2 linked regions of the Salinivibrio kushneri genome follow. The protein of the gene in region 1 binds, or shares a complex with, the protein of each later gene. Links are inferred from orthologs where the notes say so. Each region holds a gene or a part of one and is shown on either strand. Other genes may lie near its edges.

Region 1 (3,319 bases):
TGTCGCCGGCGTCATACCAAAGCACTGACGAATATCCATAATGGGGATGTATTCGCCCCGAAGCTCCAACACCCCCAGCATATGCGGCAGCGTGTTGGGGATCCGACGGACTTCCGACCACCCTCTCACCTCTTTCACATCGAGAATATGGACGCCGTATTCTTCATCCTCGAGTAAGAAACTTAAGTATTCTCGCGATTGCGCCATACCCTCACCTATATCCATCGCTCGATACGCAACAACTCATCCACATTCACCAACGACATCACCCGATCGCCGACATTGAGCAGGCCACTGACGTAGGCAATCACTTGAGAGTCACCGATGGGGGGCATAATCTGTCCCTCCCCTTGGTCAACCACATCGGAAACGGCATCGACCACTACGCCCATCACCTTGTTATTGGCTACCTCACTGGCGCGCAAAATCAGCACCACGGTTTCTCGGTGATAATCGACCTGTTTGGCCTGAAAGCGAATACGTAAATCCATCACGGGCACTATCATTCCGCGTAGGTTGATCACGCCCAATATAAAAGTGGGCGAACGCGGGATCAGTGTCGGTGACTCCCATACCCGAATCTCCTCTACCGTTTGGATATCAACGCCATACAGTTCGCCATCCAGTTCGAAACTCAGATAGTCACTGCCTTGCAGTTGCTCTACTCGGTCATCAATATCGAGCACATTGTCTGATTCCATTACCGTCTGCATCGCCTCTCCTTATGCCGCGGCGATATGACCGCTGGCATCGCTGACACGTGCTAAAAACTGCGTGATTAAGCCTTGGATATCTAAAATGAGTGAGACAGAGCCATCCCCCAGAATGGTCGCGCCTGAAATACCAGGCACGCGGGCATAATTTGACTCCAAGCTTTTAATAACCACCTGTTGCTGGCCCAATAACTCATCAAGCAACAAGCCCACTTTTTTATCTCCCGCTTCCACCAGGCATAGCAATTGTTTGTCGAGATCGTCGCCACTGCTGCCCAACCCAAACTCTTCTTTTAAGCGCAAGATAGGAATGTTTTCTTCACGTAACCGATACAACTGCACACCTGATGCGGTCTTTATCTGGCGGCTATCAATTTGTAGGGACTCAATAATAGAAATCAGTGGTACGACATATACTTGCCCCTCTACTTTGACCAGTTGACCGTCTAAGATAGCCAGGGTTAACGGCAAGCTAATTTTGAAAGTGCTGCCTTGCTCTGGTGCAGAGTGCACATCAATGTTGCCGCCGAGCTGTTCAATGTTGCGGCGCACCACATCCATCCCTACGCCACGCCCAGAGACATCAGACACTTGCTCTGCCGTTGAAAAACCTGGGGCAAACAAGAGGTTAAAAACATGTGTATCGGTCAGCTCACTGAGCGGGAGGTCGTCTGAAATCAGCCCCTTATCCAGTGCTTTACGCCAGATCCTTTCTTTGTGTAATCCAGCGCCATCATCACTGACTTCAATCACAATCGATCCGCCCTGGTGGTAGGCATTCAGATGCACAGTCCCTGTCTCAGGCTTGCCTTTTCCCGCACGGACTTCTGGGGTCTCTAAGCCATGATCCACCGCGTTGCGCACCAAATGAACCAGCGGATCGGCAATCCGCTCGAGCACGGTTTTATCTAGCTCGGTGCTCTCCCCCTCAATCACCAGCTCCACCCGTTTCCCCAGTTGCGACGACAAATCTCGAATCAAACGGGGGAAGCGGTTGAAGGCAAAGCTGATGGGTAACATGCGAATATCGAGTACGCTTTCTTGCAACTCTTTAGTATTGAGCATCAGTTGCTCAAGTCCAGATTGCAGTTGCTCCAAACGCTCGGGAGAAAAATCACTGCTCAATTCTGCCAACATCGACTGGGTAATAACCAACTCCCCCACTAAGTTGATTAAGTTATCGACTTTGTCGATTTCAACGCGAATGGAGGAAACACTGGTATCGCTTTTCGCTGGTGGCTTACTGGCTTTTTTCGTAGCCGGCTTGGGATCAGGTGACGATGAGCGAGGGGAGGATTTGTCTTGCGGTTGTGATGATACGGCTTGTTGCTCTACCTCAACCGGTTCAGTATCCGCATCGCTCTCACCTTCAGCGCCGATGGGGCGAATAGTGAGATCGCATTCATCTTCCACCCACTCAAAAATCGCGGTGATTTCTTCTTCTGGGACATGACCATCAACGCGGATGTGCCAACGCAAGTACAGCTGCTCCGGGTCTAACTGTTCAAAGCTTGGCAGGTACGTCTGATCGCACGTTACCTCTGCGCCCCCGGGGAGTGCATGGAGTTCACGCAATATACGTACAGGATCATTGCCAGAAAATAGCATGTCTGGGTGCGGAACAAAGGTAATCGACCATTCTTCATGTCCCGTTGCCGCCGACGCTTGCTGTCCGAGATCTTCTGTATCTGCTTCTGTTAGCTCAGAGGCTGTTGACGCCGCACTATCGCTATCCATAATTGCGTTAAGTGCAGCAGTAACGGCATCTCGCTCGCTTTTGTCGTACTCAGCCTCATTTTCGTAAGCTTCAAGCATCGCGAGGATACAATCACCGCCACGCAATAATACATCTATCGTGTGGCTGTCGAGCTGTCGCTTTCCCTCTCGAGCCTCGTCAAGCAAGGTTTCCATCACATGAGTGAAGTGACTAATATCGTCAAGATTAAAGGTGGCAGCACCACCCTTAATCGAGTGCGCAGCACGGAAAATGGTATTAATGGATTCAAGATCTGTCGCACCCGGATCAAGCGCTAAGAGCTCTCTTTCCAGCACTTCGAGGTTCTCACGACATTCCTCATAAAAGATGCGTCGCAACTGGTCCATATCCATGGCCATATCACCCTCCGTTGATGCGCCTTACAGCACGCGCTTTAGTGTTTTCAGTAAGGTATCTGGGTTGAATGGTTTAACAATCCATCCTGTCGCGCCCGCTGCTTTACCCGCTGATTTTTTCTCAGCGGACGCTTCGGTAGTGAGCATCAATATCGGGGTAAATTTGTACTGCTGTACGCCTCGTACTTGTTTAACAAACTCAAAACCATCCATCACCGGCATGTTGACGTCGGAAATGATGAGATCAAACTTTTTAGACTTTGCTTTTCGCAGTGCATCTGCACCATCATTCGCTGTTTCAACCTGATAACCCGCCTCTTTTAACGTGTGGCTCACCATTTGCCGAATAGATACCGAATCATCCGCTGCTAGTATATTTGCCATCCTTTTACTCCCACTCCGTGTATCAAGTATTTAGCTTTAATAAAGTCGTCATTCCGGCATGTTGCGCCGACATGTGTAGGCAATCTGGAACGTTTTGCCACTGGATGTCA
Region 2 (3,296 bases), 1.6 Mb from region 1 along the record:
GGCCGCGTCTATGGCTCGCCAAGGTAAAAAAGTCATGGTACTGGATGCCGACCTTGGCCTTGCCAATGTGGATGTATTACTTGGCCTAAGAGCGGGCAAGAATTTGTCTCATGTGCTTCAAGGCGTCTGTGATCTTAAAGATATTATTCTCGAAGGTCCGCACGGTATGAAAATCGTACCTGCATCGTCTGGTCTTCAAGGTATGACGGAGCTAACACCGGCGCAACATGCTGGTTTAATTCGCGCTTTTGGTACACTCGAAGAAGAGGTTGATGTACTCTTAGTGGATACTGCCGCGGGGATTTCAGACATGGTACTGAGTTTCTCGCGCGCCGCACAAGATGTCGTCATTGTGGTCTGTGATGAACCTACATCAATTACTGATGCGTATGCATTGATTAAAGTACTCAGCCGTGAACATGGTGTGACACGCTTTAAAGTTGTTGCAAATATGGTCAGAAGCTACCGTGAAGGACGAGACTTGTTCACAAAATTAACGCGAGTCACTGAAAGGTTTCTCAATGCTAATCTAGAATTAGTAGCATGTGTTCCCGTTGACGAAAGGGTGAGGCAAGCAGTGAGAAAACAAAAAGTTGTCATTGACGCATTTCCTCGCTCGCCCGCATCATTGGCAATGAATGCGCTGGCGAACAAAGCGCTGACCTGGCCGGTGCCGCGAAATCCGGGAGGCCATCTGGAGTTTTTTGTTGAGCGGTTGCTTATCAAAAATGATGACGCAGGAGAGTTAATTCGTGAATAGAGCGCTCACGTATAGCCGCACAGGGGCAGATCGCCAAGCGGTACTTGAGCGTTATTCGAGTTTGGTCAAGCGCATCGCGCATCACTTGATGGGGCGCTTGCCACCGAGTGTTCAAGTAGAAGATTTGATCCAAGCTGGTATGGTCGGCCTCCTTGAGGCACAGCAGAATTATGACCCCTCCAAAGGGGCGAGTTTTGAAACTTATGCTGGTATTCGAATTCGCGGTGCTATGCTGGATGATATGCGCCGCGGTGATTGGGTGCCACGATCTGTCCACAAGGCGAGTCGTTCAATCAGTGATGCTATCGCATCGCTAGAAAAAGCGTTAGGTCGGGATCCAACCGACGTAGAGGTTGCGGAAAAGCTTGATATGAGCTTAGAGCAGTACCATCAAGCGCTTAACGATGTAAACTGTGGGCGTTTGATCGGAATGGATGATCTGGGCGTCTCTGAAGATGCATTCACAACAGAGAGTCGCCGTAATGACAACACTCCCTTTCAGGGTGTTGCGGAAGACAGTTTCAAAGCCGCATTAGCGGCGGCGATCAAAAGTCTTCCTGAAAGAGAGGCGCTGGTGCTATCTCTTTATTATGATGAGGAATTAAACCTCAAAGAGATAGGAGCAGTGATAGGGGTCAGTGAATCCCGGGTCTGTCAGATTCAAAGTCAGGCTACGCAACGTTTGAGAGCTAAGCTATCCGCTTGGCATAGTGAGTAAGTAACTGTTTCGACAATAAAACGAGACCTCACCGGAGGCAACCTTGGATAAAAACATGAAAATTCTCGTTGTTGATGATTTTTCAACAATGCGCCGTATCGTAAAGAATCTTCTTCGTGACTTAGGTTTCAACAATACCGTTGAAGCGGATGACGGCTTAACCGCGCTGCCAATCCTCAAAAAAGGCGGTATTGATTTTGTCGTGACCGATTGGAATATGCCTGGTATGCAGGGGATAGATTTGCTTAAAGAAATCCGCAAGGACGGTGATCTTAAGCACCTGCCTGTATTGATGATCACCGCTGAGGCGAAGCGCGAGCAAATTGTAGAAGCCGCGCAAGCAGGGGTGAATGGTTACATTGTTAAACCTTTTACTGCCGCTACGTTGAAAGAGAAGCTCGATAAGATTTTCGAGCGCATGTAAACAGCCAGCGCACAGTAAGAAGGAACCGCCATGATCAATCTGGACCAAGCGAAACAATTGGTCGCGTATCTTGAAAACGGAGAGCAAGATAACGCTAATACGCTTCTTACCGAAATAGCGAAAGAAGCGCGTGACCCACTGTTTAATGAAGTGGGGAAGCTCACCCGCCAATTACATGACTCGATTACTGACTTTCGTTTGGATCCTAGAGTGAGTGATTTGGCTAACGTGGATATCCCTGACGCTCGCGACAGGCTCACGTATGTCATGCAGAAAACCGAATTGGCCGCCAACAAAACCATGGATTCGGTTGAACGAACCATGCCGATCGCAAGCGAGCTACAAGACAACTTGCAAGCCGTTCGTCCCAACTGGAACAGCCTGATGCGTGGTGAGATTGCTTTGGATGAGTTTAAGTCGTTGTGTCACAACATTGACGAACTCTTGACCCAAGTAGAAGGGGGCGCGACAGAATTGCACGCGCACCTGACTGAAATCCTCATGGCACAAGACTTCCAAGACTTAACCGGCCAAGTTATTCGGCGCGTGATTGAATTGGTGCAAGAAGTTGAGCAACAGCTGGTAGAAATACTCACCGCCTTTGGCATGGATAGCGCTGCGATTGACGCAGCATCGGCGAAAAAAGCAGATGATACCACCGATAAGTCAGCCCCTGAGGGTCCTGTGATTCACCCTGAAGAGCGCGATGACGTGGTTCACAGCCAAGATGATGTTGACGATTTATTATCGAGTTTGGGTTTTTAGAGGTGCGCTATGAGCTTTGAGATGGATGAAGAAATCCTTCAGGACTTTTTGATTGAAGCGGGAGAGATCCTCGAGCAGATGTCTGAGCAGCTGGTCGATTTGGAGCGTGCCCCTGATGATGCAGACTTACTAAACAGTATTTTCCGCGGCTTCCACACGGTAAAAGGTGGGGCGGGCTTTCTTGGCTTAAATGCGCTGGTTGATACCTGTCACGGTGCTGAAAACGTCTTTGACAACTTACGTAATCATGGACGTGAGGTGACATCAGATGTGATGGACACTATTTTGCAGGCGCTGGACACTGTGAATGATCAATTCGCCGCGGTACAAAACCGCGAAGAGCCAGTGCCAGCCGATGGCGCCTTGCTCGAAGCACTGCACCGCTATGCGAAACCGGCGAGTGAGGATGAGGCAGTGGCCGAAGAGCCCACACCTGAACCAGAGCCCGAGCCAGAACCCGAACCTGAGGCGTCTGAAAGTGACGCAGCGAGCCAGGATGACAGCGCGATCAGTGGTGATTCAGTGGATGAGATCACCCAAGATGAGTTCGACAAGCTGCTCGATCAGCTCCATGGTGAGGGAAAAGCTCCCACGGCATCTGATTCAGGATCGGAGAAGCCTGAGGTGGT

What was found.
Region 2: the proteins of N8M53_RS02245 (region 1) and cheY are in contact, whole or in part, in a solved structure (PDB 1A0O), measured with the Escherichia coli proteins. The link is inferred for Salinivibrio kushneri from one-to-one orthologs.

Annotation. Positions count from the first base shown.
Region 1 is NZ_CP114588.1:451,796-455,114, reverse strand. What follows is about bases 276-3,268. They hold N8M53_RS02245 (chemotaxis protein CheA), read right to left. Parts: upstream 2,829-3,268; coding sequence 723-2,828; downstream 276-722. Other genes in these bases: N8M53_RS02235 (STAS domain-containing protein), read right to left, coding at 3,232-3,268; N8M53_RS02240 (response regulator), read right to left, coding at 2,850-3,209; N8M53_RS02250 (chemotaxis protein CheW), read right to left, coding at 276-713. Also shown: N8M53_RS02255 (chemotaxis protein CheW), read right to left, coding at 1-207; more of N8M53_RS02250, read right to left, coding at 216-275; more of N8M53_RS02235, read right to left, coding at 3,269-3,319. UniProt on the Escherichia coli protein: Involved in the transmission of sensory signals from the chemoreceptors to the flagellar motors. CheA is autophosphorylated; it can transfer its phosphate group to either CheB or CheY.
Region 2 is NZ_CP114588.1:2,023,916-2,027,211, reverse strand. Bases 248-3,217 are described here. They hold cheY (chemotaxis response regulator CheY), read left to right. Parts: upstream 248-1,533; coding sequence 1,534-1,902; downstream 1,903-3,217. Other genes in these bases: N8M53_RS09510 (chemotaxis protein CheA), read left to right, coding at 2,677-3,217; N8M53_RS09515 (protein phosphatase CheZ), read left to right, coding at 1,933-2,667; N8M53_RS09525 (RNA polymerase sigma factor FliA), read left to right, coding at 753-1,478; N8M53_RS09530 (MinD/ParA family protein), read left to right, coding at 248-760. Outside these bases: more of N8M53_RS09530, read left to right, coding at 1-247; more of N8M53_RS09510, read left to right, coding at 3,218-3,296. UniProt on the Escherichia coli protein: Involved in the transmission of sensory signals from the chemoreceptors to the flagellar motors.